3 regions of the Exiguobacterium sp. ZWU0009 genome follow, and region 1 is predicted to be linked to each of the others. Evidence: riboswitches for the same ligand, from Rfam matches in the RefSeq annotation. Region 1 holds a riboswitch; each other region holds the start of a gene.
The links. Region 1 has a riboswitch for S-adenosylmethionine ahead of L985_RS15640 (Na+/H+ antiporter NhaC family protein). Riboswitches for the same ligand answer to the same signal wherever they lie in the genome.
Positions count from the first base shown of each region.

Region 2: another riboswitch for S-adenosylmethionine. It lies ahead of metK (methionine adenosyltransferase); the one in region 1 lies ahead of L985_RS15640 (Na+/H+ antiporter NhaC family protein).
Region 3: another riboswitch for S-adenosylmethionine. It lies ahead of msrA (peptide-methionine (S)-S-oxide reductase MsrA); the one in region 1 lies ahead of L985_RS15640 (Na+/H+ antiporter NhaC family protein).

Region 1 is NZ_CP018057.1:3,016,456-3,021,567, reverse strand. It holds gene L985_RS15660 (alanine/glycine:cation symporter family protein) at 1-83, shown strand, start outside; gene L985_RS15655 (hypothetical protein) at 169-630, shown strand; gene L985_RS15650 (aldo/keto reductase) at 969-1,781, opposite strand; gene L985_RS15645 (hypothetical protein) at 1,939-2,142, shown strand; gene L985_RS15640 (Na+/H+ antiporter NhaC family protein) at 2,186-3,496, opposite strand; SAM riboswitch class I at 3,578-3,682, opposite strand; gene L985_RS15635 (metal ABC transporter solute-binding protein, Zn/Mn family) at 3,752-4,765, opposite strand; gene L985_RS15630 (alpha/beta hydrolase) at 4,936-5,112, shown strand, end outside.
Region 2 is NZ_CP018057.1:2,441,939-2,447,050, reverse strand. It holds gene L985_RS12770 (EAL and HDOD domain-containing protein) at 1-408, shown strand, start outside; gene pckA (phosphoenolpyruvate carboxykinase (ATP)) at 533-2,101, opposite strand; SAM riboswitch class I at 2,336-2,462, shown strand; gene metK (methionine adenosyltransferase) at 2,591-3,799, shown strand; gene L985_RS12755 (GNAT family N-acetyltransferase) at 3,938-4,426, shown strand; gene L985_RS12750 (alpha/beta fold hydrolase) at 4,505-5,112, shown strand, end outside.
Region 3 is NZ_CP018057.1:446,658-451,769, forward strand. It holds gene L985_RS02375 (NAD(P)H-dependent flavin oxidoreductase) at 19-957, shown strand; gene L985_RS02380 (DMT family transporter) at 1,093-1,521, shown strand; gene L985_RS02385 (Crp/Fnr family transcriptional regulator) at 1,536-2,204, shown strand; gene L985_RS02390 (DMT family transporter) at 2,217-2,699, shown strand; gene msrA (peptide-methionine (S)-S-oxide reductase MsrA) at 2,776-3,306, opposite strand; SAM riboswitch class I at 3,402-3,505, opposite strand; gene L985_RS02400 (M20 metallopeptidase family protein) at 3,568-4,746, opposite strand; gene L985_RS02405 (putative quinol monooxygenase) at 4,824-5,112, shown strand, end outside.

The DNA.
Region 1 (5,112 bases):
ATGCGGACTCGATTCCGAACTTGCCAGGGAAAGATACGCTTGAAGCATGGCAAGAATCAGAAAAAGACGAAAAAGCGATCTAAGGAAAGGGAGTCAGAGAAATCTGGCTCTTTTTTTGTATAGAACGAATTTAAAAAGGGAATACAGAGTACAGAAGGGAGGGGGAGAATGGAAAACGTACATTTCGTCCGCGTCACGGATGCGGTCTGGGAGTCGTTCGGAAACGATCCCCACATCATCATGGACTGGATTTTATTCATTCATGAGACACAACCCGATCATGAACAATTATTTGCTCTCGAACAGACGAATGCCATCTATCATTTGATGAATCAAATCGATATCTATATTGATCAAGACACACATTACAACCTGGGACGAGCGATCGTTGGCGAAGAGTTGATTGTCAATGAGGAGAAAGCGGCGATCGTCGGCATTCTTCCCTTGCCACTCCTCATCATCTCGGCTGAGGTGATGCGGAATTTTGATCAACGGGCACTCGCTTCGATTCATGATGAAGCCGGAACACCGGGCGAATTCGAGGATATCTGGGAACAGTTCGCCGATTTGCGTGCCTATTTTCAAAAGGCAGAAGAAGCGGAAGATACGATTTTAATTTATTATGTCTGATCAGCTCAAATCATAAAAAAAGAGACCCGCTTCCAAGTCATAGACTGGAAACGGGTCTCTCGTCGTTCAGATGAATCAAGAGGCTGACTCAAAAAGAATGACGCGTCTTTCACGCCCTTTCCTCAGGCGAGACACAAGCCAATTTTCCTGCTGATTCAAGCAGGAAAACGGGTCTTGCTTGTCTCTGACAGCGCAAAGATGCGTTTTTTCCTGTAGGAGTTGCGTGAAACGCGTCATTCTTTTGTTACGAGATAGGGTGGCAGATCATCGTTCTGCCACCCTTCTCTTTGTGGAAACGGACTTTTGAGTCAGCCTCATCTTTTACGTGAATCGTCAGATTAAAAATCGATTTCGTCTGGATCTGGTCCGAGGCGGACATCCGTTGCGATACGATCAATTTTCTCCAGATCATCGGCATCGAGTTGGAAATCAAAGACGTCGAAGTTTTCCGCAATGCGTTCTGGTGTAACGGATTTTGGAAGAGCGACGATGCCGTTGTCGAGATGCCAACGTAAGACGACTTGTGAAGGTGTCTTGCCGTGCTTCTCTGCGATTTCCTTGAAGTCGTTGATTTCGAGGAATTTCCCTTGCATGAGTGGGCTCCATGCTTCGACTTGGATGTTGTGATCTTGCAAGTATTCATGCAGTTCATGTTGTGGTAATTGTGGATGCAACTCGACTTGGTTGATCATTGGTGCCATCAAGCCCTCTTCTGCCAATGTATCGAGGTGATGTTCTTTGAAGTTCGAGACACCGATCGCTTTGATCTTGCCTGCTTCATACAGTTCAACCATTGCTTTCCACGCTTCGATATAGCCTTCGACCGGCCAGTGGATGAGATAAAGGTCAAGATAATCTGTTTCGAGACGTTCGAGCGATTCTGCGAATGCTTCCTTCGTCCGACCGGCACGAATATCATCGTTCCAGACTTTTGACGTTAAGAAGAGATCCTCACGTTTCACGCCGCTTTCCTTGATTCCTTTTGCGACACCGCGCTCGTTTTTATAGACAGCAGCCGTATCGATATGACGATAGCCGACACGTAGTGCTTCAGCGACAGCAGCTGGTGCTTCTGTTTCTTCGTCTACTTGCCAGACACCGAATCCGATTTGGGGAATCGTAATACCGTTTGAAAGTTTTGCGTATTGCATGTGTTACTCCTCCTCATAAAACGTAGTTTAGATTTGCTCGTTTAGTTTAGCATGAACGAACGAAGACGTCCGTTTCCATGCTCATGGAGGAATAAAATACGGTAAAATAGAAAAGAACCATGAGATTTAATCGTGTGGTAAAAGAGGGGGAGAAAAGATGGCTCAAAAGAATAAAAAGTTATCCAAATGTACTTGGCTTAGTATTGGCGCCTTGTTAGTAACGCAGGCAGTGGGTCTATTTCTTAGTGCGCGAAAATCAGGACGTAATCCATGGGTTTGGGGAGGCGCTGGACTTGTTCAATTCCCGCTTCCGGCAATTGCTTACTTCATCTTAGAACGACAAGCGAAGCAGAAAAAATAATAAAACAGGTCCAATCGTCGACGCGATTGGACCTGTTTTATGGTTACGAAGAAATTTTTTCTTGCTTCGTCGCTGTCTTCTTCATGCGTGGCAAGCCGAAGAAAATGGCGATTGATCCACAGACGAAGAGGAGGAATGGATAGAACAGATACGGAATCAGTTCAGGAGAAGCCGTTTTCGTCAATTCTGCTGCAATCAATAGTTGTGCTCCATACGGAATGATGCCTTGAATCCCACAAGAGAAGATATCAAGAATACTCGCTGATTTCTTGCGATCGACTTCATACGTATCGGCGATTTCAGCTGCCAGTGGTCCAGCGACGAGAATCGAGATCGTATTGTTTGCTGTCGCAAGATTCGTTGCACTGACGAGTGCCGCCATACTGAATTCGGCACCGCGACGCTGTGAAATCTTGCGTGTCAGCGTCTCTTTCAAGTAAGCAATTCCACCGTTGAACGTGATCAAGCTGACGAGACCACCCATGAGGAGCGTCAAAATGGAGATTTCCGCCATGCCCATCATTCCTTCAGACATCGAGAGAACGAAGCCACTCAAGCCGAAGCTACCATCAATCATACCGATGATGCCGGTGAGTAACGTACCACCGATGAGGACAAGGATGACATTGACGCCAAATAGTGCAAGGACGATGACAGCGAGATATGGAATCAACTTATAGAATTCAAAGGCTTTTGCTTCGACGACGTCACCAGAACCAGACACGAATGCGAGCAGGATGACCGTCAAAATAGCAGCCGGTAGAACGATCATGAAGTTCGTTCGGAATTTATCACGCATGTTCGTTTTTTGTGTCCGGACGGCAGCAATCGTCGTATCCGAGATGAACGACAAGTTATCGCCGAACATCGATCCACCAACGACAGCAGCCGCTGCGATCGCAACGTTGATGCCTGTCGCTTCATGAATACCGAAGGCGATCGGCGCGAGTGCAGCAATTGTTCCAGTCGATGTTCCCATTGCCATCGAGATGAAGGCAGCGATGATGAACAGACCACTCATCAGGAGTGACGGAGGAAGGAACGTCAAAGCAGCATTGACGGTTGCATCGATGGCACCGATTGCTTCTGCCGTTCCAGAGAACGTACCGGCTAATAAGAAGATGAAGACCATGATCATGATATCGGGATTTCCGGCACCCGTTGCGATTCGTTCAACCGTTTGATTAATGGATCCTTTCGTAGTGATTGCAGCAAAGATCAAAGCGATCAATGCGGCGATAAGGATCGGGAATTTGTAAAAGTCGTCATAGAAGATCCCGGCTCCGATGAAGAGGACCAGGAATACGACGAGGGGAAGCAGTGCCCATTTGTTAAGCGTGATCGTTTCATTCATTGTTGACACCTCGTTTCTCAAAGATACAAAAAAAGACCCCTTCGCAAGAAAGAAGGAGGTCTTTATGAAATAAAGACGCTCTTCTTATCTCTCAAGCTTTCGCTTGCTGGATTTGGCACAGTACGAATCAAATCGTCCGCTGCCGAAACATCATTGGGCCAGTCCCTCCGTTTCTCGCGATAAAAAGAAGTCATTCAATTGTTGTAAAACACGTTTCTTACCGTACCGCATTGAGTAACGCGTGTCAACTGTACTTTACTGAAGTGCTTGTTTCAATGTTTGGACGTTTTCTTCCATCAACTTGAAGTATGAGCTATTTTGTTGCGCTTTCGTGACCGACTCTAGATTATGGATCGTCACGGATTCAGCTCCGATTTCTTTTTGGATGACACGTGCAACCTTCGGTGAGACCGTCTCTTCGAACGCGACGTATTTCAAATCATGCATCCGTGCTTCTTTTACTAAAGCGGCCAGTTGCTTTTGTGACGGTTCATCTGACGGCGAGATACCCGCAATCGGTAGTTGCGTGAAACCATATCGTTCTGCGAGGTAACCGTATGCGGCATGTGTGACGAGAAGTTCTTTTTTCGATCCGTCAGCGACCGCTTGTTTGAATTGTTCGTCCAATGCATCAGCTTGCTGATCGAACGCTTTTAAGTTTTTCTCGAATGTTGCTTTGTATTTTGGTACTTCTTTTGATAAGGCAGTTGTAATCGAGCGTGCCATTGCTTTTGCGTTGACAGGATCGAGCCAGACGTGTGGATCGTATTTTCCGTGGTCATGACCTTCTTCTTCATGCGCATGTTCATCCGTTGCATGATCATCATGCTTTTCTTCTTCGTGAGCGTGTTCGTCTTCACTATGCCCTTCTTCTTCATGTGCATGGAGTGTAGCATCCGATTCCAGTAAGTTGACGTCCTTACTCGTCTCGACGAAGCGGACATCCGTGCCTTTTAGGCTCTCCTGGATTTTTTTCGAATACGGCTCGAGTGTCGTACCTGTCAAAAGGAACAAGTCTCCCTTAGCAATCTCAGTGAGTTGTTTTGACGTTGGTTCGTAAGAGTGAGGATCGGCTCCAGGTGGGACGATCATCTTGACGTCGACTTGATCACCACCGATTTCGCGGGCAATAGCAGCCGTCGCGAACGTCGATGTATAGACTTCTGTCTGGGTTTTATCTGAAGTCGATGAATCGGTATTCGAACCGCAAGCGGCGAGGATACTTGCACTTGCGAAGGCGACCGTTAAAGCAGGAATGATTTTTTTCATTATATGATACCTCCATTATTAAAACGTAACTATTCCGATTTGGACTTTCTCACTATAGCGGAACGCTGGTGAAGCGTCAAGTAGGAATACCGAGACGTTCGACATCTTTTAAAACGGGGTAGAAGGATAATAAAGTGAAGAAACTGGCACGTCTTTTTGGAGGTGATCAAGTGAAACGTGAAACTGCATGGCTAATGGGGGGAGCTGCATTATTGACGACGGCAGCAGCGGGAGCGAGTATCTGGAATAATTATGGTGCACTGCTTCGATGGACCGAACCCGCCTTGCCACTCACAGAAAAACAACTTGCACCGCGGACGCTCACCTACAAACAGGTGGGAGACCGC
Region 2 (5,112 bases), 570 kb from region 1:
AGTCCTTACGAATGGTCAAATGAGTTACTCCGGTCTTCCTTACATTGTGCAAAACTTTGCGAGTTGTTTGCGAAAGAGACGCGTACGTTAAAGCCGGAGAGTGCTTATATGATCGGTCTGTTATCACATATTGATGCGTTATTGTCTGTGGATATCGACGACATCATCGACCAACTGCCAATTGAAGATTCTCTAAAGGTCGTTCTACAAGGAAAAGATCATCCGTTTCGGGATTGTTTAGTGCTTGCAATCAGTGCAGATCGCGGTGATTTTGATCAGTTCGAACTGCTCAGTCAACGTTTAGGTGTCTCGCTTACTCGTTCCTATGCGCTACTAGCAGAAAGTCAGGAGTGGCTCAACCAAAAAGAAACACATCTTCAAGAAAAAACGGATTCTGTTTTAGACTAAAAGTGAAGTGCATGTTTTTCTTGATTGAGAAAAACGTGCACTTCTTTTTTTGTTAATCATGAATTAATTTCTTAAGAGATTTACCGATTTCTAAGCTTAAAAAAAGAGCCCGAGGGCTCTTTTTTTATAGACGTGGACCAGCTGACTTGATTGCATCTGTCGCACTTTCGAAGCGAAGGAAATTGTGTTGGAATTTCTCAGCAAGCGAACGCGCTTGTGTGTCGTATTCGTCCGGATTCGACCAGACGCGTACCGGATTGAGTAACTCGCTTGGAACACCTGGAACTTCAAGTGGCATATGAAGTCCGAAAATCGGATGTTCTTCTGTTGGAATCGTTGCAAGTGTACCGTTGACGGCAGCATTGACCATCGTCCGGGTGTAGGATAGCTTCATGCGGCTACCCGTACCGTAAGCACCACCCGTCCAGCCGGTGTTGACGAGATAAACGGTGACACCATGACGATCAATCAATTCGCCGAGCATCGTCGCATACTTTTCAGGCATGAGTGGAAGGAATGGTGAACCGAAGCACGTTGAGAACGTTGCTTCCGGCTCCGTTACACCACGCTCTGTTCCAGCGAGTTTTGATGTATAACCTGATAGGAAGTGATACATCGCTTGTTCTTTCGTCAACTTGCTGATCGGAGGCAAGACACCGTACGCATCAGCCGTCAAGAAGACGATCGTCTTCGGGTGACCAGCGCGTGATGGAACAGCGATGTTATCAATTGCTGTAATCGGATAAGCAGCACGCGTATTTTCCGTCAACGATGTGTCATCGTAATCAGGGTGACGTGTTTCATCAAGAACGACGTTTTCAAGAACCGTTCCGAAGCGGATTGCGTCAAAAATCTGTGGTTCTTTTTCACGTGACAGGTTAACCGTCTTCGCATAACATCCTCCTTCGATGTTGAAGACACCATCGTGTGACCAACCATGTTCGTCGTCACCAATCAATTGGCGGCTATCATCAGCGGAAAGGGTGGTCTTACCAGTCCCAGATAGACCGAAGAACAAGGCAACGTCACCTTCGTGTCCGACGTTTGCCGAACAGTGCATTGAAAGAACGTTTTCTTGTGGCAAGAGGTAGTTCATGACGGAAAAGATTGATTTTTTGATTTCGCCCGCATACTCCGTTCCACCAATCAAGACGATTCGGTGTTCGAACGACATGGCGATGAACGTCTCAGAGTTCGTTCCGTCAACGGTAGGATCTGCCTTGAAATGTGGTGCGTAGACGACCGTGAACGGTTCAAAGGCAGCCACTTCAGGATATTCGCGTAAAAAGAGTTGTTTGGCAAAGAGATTATGCCAAGCGTATTGTGTGAGCACACGGACCGGAAGGGTGAAGTGCGTATCTGCACCTGCTGCAGCTTCTGTGTAGTAGAGATGATCGGCTTCGTTCATGTAACGAAGAACCTTCTGCAACAATTGTTCAAATTTGTCTCCATCCATTGGTTGGTTAACGTGACCCCAATCAATGTGAGACTCGCAGGAAGAATCACGGACGATGAACTTATCTTTTGGTGAACGACCTGTAAATTTCCCCGTTTCTACAGATAATGCGCCGTTCTCAGCAAGGACACCTTCTTCGTTTCGAATCGCATGTTCGACAAGTTCAGCAACAGATAGTTGTTTGAACACATGCTCTTTCTTGAGTAGTTCTTCGATATTCAGGACCGTCATCGGCATCCTGACCCCACCTTTCCCCTACGTTGGTTTTGGCTCATCGTATTTAGTATGACACATTTATTATATATGACATACTAAAGAGAGAGCAATCATTTTCTGGTGCTGATTTCTATTTATCTGGAAACGCTTTCAGCATTAACAGTTTAACATCTCTTTCAAAAAGTTTCGACTAGAATTTGAAACCTTGCTTGACAGAGTAGTTACAACTTTATATCATGTAATTCGTAACGGATACTCTTATTCTGAGCAGGTGGAGGGAACAAGGCCCGAAGAAACCCGGCAACCGTCCTACATTAATTCACATATTAATGAGGGAAAAGGTGCTCTCCTGAAGCGAAGTAAACACTTCGAACGATAAGAGGGTAAAGGAAGAACGCACAACCTTTCCCTGACCATTTTTTGGACTTGGAAAGGTTTTTTTCATTTTACCGTCCCACTCAACTAGGGGAAATGAGTACACCGTCAAATTCTTTTTTGGGAGGGTCATACATGACAAACCTTAATCGCCGACTTTTCACGTCGGAGTCAGTCACTGAAGGTCATCCAGATAAAATCTGTGACCAAATTTCGGATTCAATTCTTGATGCAATCCTCGCAGCGGATCCAAACGCACGTGTTGCGGCAGAAACTTCTGTCACGACAGGTCTTGTTCTCGTTGCAGGTGAGATCACGACATCCACTTACGTCGACATTCCAAAAGTCGTTCGTGAGACAATTCGTGAAATTGGTTACACACGCGCGAAATACGGTTTCGACGCGGACACGTGCGCTGTATTGACATCAATCGATGAGCAATCAGCAGACATCGCTCTTGGTGTCGACCAAGCGCTTGAAGCACGTGAAGGTAGCATGTCTGATGCAGAAATCGATGCTATCGGTGCAGGAGACCAAGGTCTCATGTTCGGTTACGCAACGAAAGAAACACCAGAACTCATGCCACTTCCAATCTCGCTTTCACACCGTCTCGCACGCCGTTTGGCAGAAGTGCGTAAAAACGGTCAACTCGACTACCTTCGTCCGGACGGAAAAACACAAGTCACGGTCGAATACAACGAGAACAACGAGCCGGTTCGTGTCGATACAATCGTCATCTCGACACAACACGCAGAAGAAGTCACGCTTGAGCAAATCCAAGCTGACTTGAAAGAACACGTCATCACACCGGTCATCCCGGCTGAATACATCGACGCAGCAACGAAATTCTTCATCAACCCAACTGGTCGTTTCGTTATCGGCGGACCACAAGGAGATGCTGGATTGACTGGTCGTAAGATCATCGTTGATACGTATGGTGGATACGCACGCCACGGCGGTGGAGCATTCTCAGGTAAAGATCCAACGAAAGTCGACCGTTCAGCTGCATACGCAGCACGTTACGTCGCGAAGAACCTCGTTGCTGCAGGTCTTGCAGACAAAGCAGAAGTTCAACTTGCGTACGCAATCGGTGTCGCGCACCCAGTATCAATCGCGGTTGATACATTCGGTACAGGAAAACTTCCTGAAGCGCAACTCGTCGAATTGGTTGCTGAAAACTTCGATCTTCGTCCGGCTGGAATCATCAACATGCTTGATCTCCGTCGTCCGATCTATCGTCAAACAGCTGCATACGGTCACTTCGGTCGTACAGATGTTGAGCTTCCATGGGAGCAAACAGATAAAGCAGCAGTTCTTGAAGAACAAGCAAAACGTTTCGCATAATCAAAAAGTCCGAGAACCCTACGCGGGTTTTCGGACTTTTTTTGTTTACGGGGAACTTTGCAGGAAACGAATGTTTTTTCTAGAAGAGGGTAAAAGTACATGAGTCGATTCGTATGAATACAAAGGGGGGTTCCGATTATGGAAATACGCGAAGCTATTCCAGCTGATGCAGGACGTATTCATGACATTGCCGTCACATCTTGGTTGGATACGTATGCAGAAATCTATTCCGAACGTTCGAAAGCGCATTTCGTGCAGGAGGCGTATCCGCAAGAAGAAGTCGTTCGTGCGATCCGGACGGCGGAAGAAGCACGGGGAGAGTATTTTTATGTCGGAATCATCGACGAGGAAATCGTCGGTTTCATTCATGCTGTTGATGTTGAGGGAACGTGGGAGATCGTTCGTCTGTACGTCTTACCGAAATATCAGCAAAATGGTATCGGGCGACGTCTGATCCGTGAACTCGAACGACAAGGAGCCGTCCCACTCGAAGTCTACGTGGAAGCACGTAACTATAAAGCACGTCAGTTCTTGACCTCATTTGGTTTTGAAGAACTGAGTGAGATGACGGAAGAAGTCTTTGGTCAAGCAGAATCAGTCATTCGTCTTCGCCATGTCGCCTCGTGAAATCCGTCTTGGGACGGTTTCGATTGCGCTTGAAATAAGGTATCGTGAAAAGGAAGTATGAAGTGAAGAGGTGAGTTTGTGGTTGAACAACCAACAGGAATCATCGTATTAGTCTATCCGTTACAACTGCGTGCCCGTCCGAGTGAAGCTTTGATTCGGGTACTCGAACGAGAGTATGAAGTGTTACTCGTCGACGCACCACGTCGCATCTCGTTTGAAGAACATGGTCAACTGTTAAAAGAAGCATTACGTGAAGCCGGAAAACGTAAGTTACCGATTCATATCGTCGCCTGTAGCATGGGCGCACTTGTCGTCAATCGTCTGTTGCAAGAATATGAATTACCTGTCGCCAGTCTGTCGTTCATTTCACCGTTATTTGATTGGCACCCTTCGAAACAACTCGGAGGCGTCAAACAAGTCTTCGCAAGTGCGTTCGATCGTTTCCGACCTGATGTGCCACTCGGTACGTTACCATTTGGTCAAAGTACGGAAGATACTGTTCGTATCGGTGAACTGACCTATGCACAGTACCGGGAAATCGAAGAAGAGATCGTCGTACATGACGAGGAACGAAAAAAACTGCCGCGTGTGAACTTGGCTTGTTTTTATGCACCGGACGATCAATTCGCAGACGTCAAGTTGACGCTTGAAGTATGCCGGAAAATGGGGGGCGATCAGATTTACTT
Region 3 (5,112 bases), 680 kb from region 1:
TGAGAACGGAGGAAAGACATGTTTCCGATTTGTGAGCTCTTTAAAATTCGGTATCCTTTGATCCAAGGAGGAATGGGTAACATTAGTCATGCGGCACTCACGGCAGCGGTGTCGAATGCCGGAGGACTCGGAACGCTCGGGTGCGGGACATTGTCGGTCGATGAAGTGGCGTCGCGGATCCACGAGACACGAATGCTGACGGATCAACCATTTGCCTTGAATATCGCGATTCGGGTGTCTCCCTATACGGAAGCACTGATTGATCTCGCGATCGCAGAAAAGATCCCGATCGTCTCCTTGTCGGCCGGAAACCCGGCACCGTACATAGAGCGACTTCAAGCTGCCGGCATCAAAACGATCGCCGTCGTCGCCTCGGTCAAACAGGCATTGAAGGCAGAACAGGCAGGTGCAGATGTACTCGTAGCGGAGGGAGTTGAAGCGGCAGGCATCAATTCACCGCTCGAGTTAACGACGCTGACCTTGATTCCGCAGCTCGTCGACCGGGTCAACATTCCCGTCCTTGCAGCGGGTGGAATCGGTGACGGTCGTGGACTGGCAGCTGTTCTGTTACTTGGTGCGGCTGGCGCCCAACTCGGAACACGGTTGATCGCGACGGAAGAGGCGAAGGTTCATTCGACATACAAGGCGCACTTAATGGAGGCGACCGATACCGATACACGCATCATCGGACGTTCCGTCGGATTCGTCCGACGTGTCCTTGATGGTCCTTACGTTGAGCGACTCACAGCAGAGACACCTGCTGCTTTTCTCGATCAGACGAATGAGTCGTATCATATCAGAGGTGCTCTTGAGGGCGATGAGGAGAAAGGGTATGTCAACGCTGGACTGGTTGCCGGATTGATTCATGATGTGCCGACGGTTGCGGAGTTGTTTACGCGCATGATGACAGAAGCGGAGGAACAGCTGAAACAAACGACGACTCGTTTTACGACATGAGCATACTGATGGACCCGTGATTCTACTTGTGGAAAGCGGGTTTTTTCATGTTTTTTTGAAAATGGGACATTTGTCCTTTTCAAGTGGGGCACGAGTAATGTCTACTCTAGTGTAGAGATTAAAGGAGGAGATGACGTGCAAGGAGTCGTGTTTGCTTTGATGAGCGGTCTGTTCATCGCCCTGCAAGGCATATTCAATGCGCGCCTTGCGACAGGCGTCGGACCGTGGTTGTCCGTATTGATCGTCCACTTTGTGGGTTTGATGGGTTGTTTAGTCATTTACAGTTTCGTACGAGACCGGAAAATCGGTGGCTTCCGTCAGTTACCGTGGATTTATGCGAGCGGTGGTTTGATTGGCGTGCTAGTCGTCGTAACGGAACTCACAGCAATCCAAAAACTCGGGATGACATGGGCGATGTGTCTATTACTCGTCGCACAGATTCTATGTGCCTTTCTGATTGATTTAAAAGGATGGTTCGGTGTCTTAAAAAAACAAGGAAATCGTGGTCAGTGGGTTGGTGTGGGTCTCATGCTTGCGGGAGTTGCGATTTTCTCACTTGTCTAAAGGGGGGAATGAACATGGAAACCGTCATTCAACAGTATGGACTGGATACGATTTTGACGGAAGAGACGCGCGCTTGGTTGCGTCAAGAAACCTTCCAAAAAGGAGAACTCCTCTGTACGACAGGGGCATCGATTGACCGGATGTACTTCATCGTCGCAGGCAAGGTCAAGATTTCTGCTGCCTCGTCAGAAGGGAAACAACGGATTCTGCGATTCAAGACACCTCTGACGGTGATTGGTGACGCCGAATTCATCAATGAACGGGAAGTGTTGAATACGGTCGAAGCGGTGACCGACGTCGAGGTGTTGAGCGTGCCATATGCGATTTTACGCGAGCACAATACGACGAACGTCTTTCTGCAATTCCTATTACGGACGATCACAGCAAAATGGTATGCCGACTCGAAATCAGCGTCGCACCATGTGTTGTATACCGTCGAGGAGCGATTTGCGGGATATTTGTTGTCGATTGCTTCTGAAGCCAGTGACAGTTTATTTTATCAGGAGATGCGGACGTCGAACTTACATGACGTCGCTGACTGGCTTGGAACGAGTTATCGTCATCTCAACCGTATCATCACGAAATTATGTGAAGAAGAGATTCTCGTTCGACGACGCGGGAAAATCATCATCGTCGATCTGGAGCGGATTCGCGAGAAGGCGAACGGTAACAGCTATGAGTAAGGAGGAACGAACATGGTAATGGGCATCGTGTGTGCCGTGTTGGCAGGGATGTTGATCAGTTTACAGACGGTACTGAATGCTCGGATGAGTGACGCGTTCGGTGCATGGGCGACAACGACGCTGGTCTTCTTCGTCGGTTTCGTCGGAGCAAGTGTCACCTATGTCCTGTTTCGTGGTGGAACGATTGGGCAAATCCAAAACGTATCGCCGCTCTATTGGTTCGGCGGACTCGTCGGTGTTGGTGTCGTCTTTTGTGTCATGCGTGGAATTCAGTTGCTTGGTCCATCCGTCGCGATTTCTGTCGTTCTGATTTCGCAGTTAAGCTTTGCTCTCGCTGTCGATACGTTCGGTTGGTTCGGTTTACCACAAATTGATTTATCGTTCGGTCAGCTCATCGGTCTCGCCGTCATGGTATGCGGGATCTTTGTCTTGAAGCGGTATCAAGTTGTGGCACCAGAAGAGAAGGCGAAGGATCAGGTAGAACGTGTTTCATGACTTATCTTTTCCATAACAATGAAACAGGTCAGCAAACAAACGTTTACTGACCTGTTTTTTTATGCATTTTTTCGAATTAGACCGTCGTCGTATCTTTCCATTCTTGCTCGATGAAGGCATCGCGACCAGAAGCAGCACGATCTTTTTTATAGTGTTCTGGATTTTTCTTATGGAAGTCTTGATGGTACTCTTCCGCTGGATAAAACTCAGAAGCGGCATCGATCCGCGTCACGATCGGTTGTTTGAAACGATTGCTTGCAGCAAGAGCGTCACGAGAAGCGATCGCTGCTTCATGCTGAGCATCCGTATGATAGAAGATTGCTGGTGCGTACTGCGTGCCGCGATCTTGGAACTGACCGTCTGCATCCGTCGGATCCGTTTGTGGCCAGTAGAGTTCGAGCAGACGCTCGTACGGGAACAGACTCGGATCAAACGTGATTTGAACGACTTCGAGATGTCCTGTCGTTCCTGTTTTAACTTGCTCGTATGTCGGGTGATCGACGTGTCCACCCATGTAACCTGATACGATTCCCTCGATTCCTGGTAATTCTTCAAACGGTGTCACCATACACCAAAAACATCCACCTGCAAATGTTGCTTTTTCCATCCGTATCTTCCTCTCCGTGGGAAATTCCCATTGTATGTCTGACAGCGAGAAAAACGAAAACGACTCCTTCGCTTGGTTGCAAAAGGAGTCGCCGCTTTTTATCAACCAAAGCTTTCGCTTTGCTGGTCGTAGCACCTTGCTATGCGCAGGTTGCTGGGACGTCATCGATCCAGATCTCTCGGTCCACTCTTGATAAGGGTATATGAAGTTGATGTCATTCGTTATCATTGTTGTGATGATACCATTCACAAAGAAAAAAAGTCAATCCTTAGGTTTCAAGGCACGTAAAACGGTCGCTCCGAGTGTTTTCGCACCAACCAACAACGCCTGTTCGTTGATCTTGTACTGCGGATGATGTTGCGGATGATTGACGCGACCGTCCGTATATCCGGAGCCGGTGAAGAAATAACTACCCGGTACGTGCGTTAAGTAATGTGCGAAGTCATCCGCCGCCATCATCGGTGTGAGTGACCGGACAGATGCTTCCGGTAAGAAAGAAGCGGCTTCCTGAACGAGTTTTGTCTCGTCCGGATGATTCCAAAGCGCCGGGTAACCCGTCGTGAAGTCAATCGAATAGGTGGCACCGATGCCGGCACACGTTGTTTTGGCGATAAGGTCGACTTCTTGTCGGAGCTGATGTCGTAGTGTCTCGTTGAACGTCCGAATCTCCCCGACGATGCGTGCTTCACCTGTGACGATGTTCGGAGCCGTTCCCGCATGGAAGGACCCGATCGCAAGGACAGCGGGTTCGAACGGATCGACCCGTCGACTGACAAGGTGTTGGAGGTTACAGACCAGTTGTGCACCGGCGACAAGCGCATCTTTTGTTTTGTGCGGTGCCTGGGCATGCCCGCCTTGACCGTGAACGATGATTTCGAATTCATCGATCGCGCATAATGTATGTCCTTCTCGAAAACCGATCGTACCGACCGGTAAATCATTTTCGAGATGTGTCGCGAAGATCGCATCGACGCCTTCGAGGACACCGGCTTCAATCATTTGGATCGCGCCACCGGGAAAGACCTCTTCACCATGCTGGTGGATGATTCGAATCGTTCCTTGCAATTGATCCCGTAATGGATAGAGTGTAGCAGCAAGGGCCATCACCATCGCCGTATGCCCATCGTGTCCACATGCATGCATGACACCAGGGTGAATCGACCGGAAAGCGAGTGTCGTCTCTTCTTGAAGCGGTAAGGCATCAAAATCTGCACGAACAGCAATCGTCGGACCAGGTTGTTTGCCTTCGATCGTCGCGACGACACCACGACCTCCGACGGCTGTTTCGTGAGGGATGCCCTGCTCCGCATAAAAGTTTGCAATCCGTTCTTGTGTGCGGACTTCCTGGAAAGAGAGTTCCGGATGTCGATGAAAATCACGACGTAACGCGATCATCGTGGGTTCGAATTGTTCAAGTGCTTCAAAAAGTTGAGTTTGCATCTTCAGGCTCCTTTGACGTGTGTCTTTTCGTGAAAATGGGTACAGATACAGGTAATCACGAAAGGGGATAATGAAACATGGGAGAAATCGTCGTCAACGCTGTACTTACAATCAAAGCAGGACTTGCGGATCAAGTCTTCCCGATTCTACAAACGGTCTATCATGCCTCACAAAAAGAAGAAGGGTGCTTACGTTATTCCTTACATCAATCGATCGAGGATGAGCATCAATTCATGCTGTATGAAGTGTATCGTGATGAAGAGGCACTTGAAGCGCATATCGCATCCGATCACTATAAAGCCTACCGTGAACAGATCGAGTTATACTTGATGGATCGACAAGTAACGAAATACGTCGAGATGACAT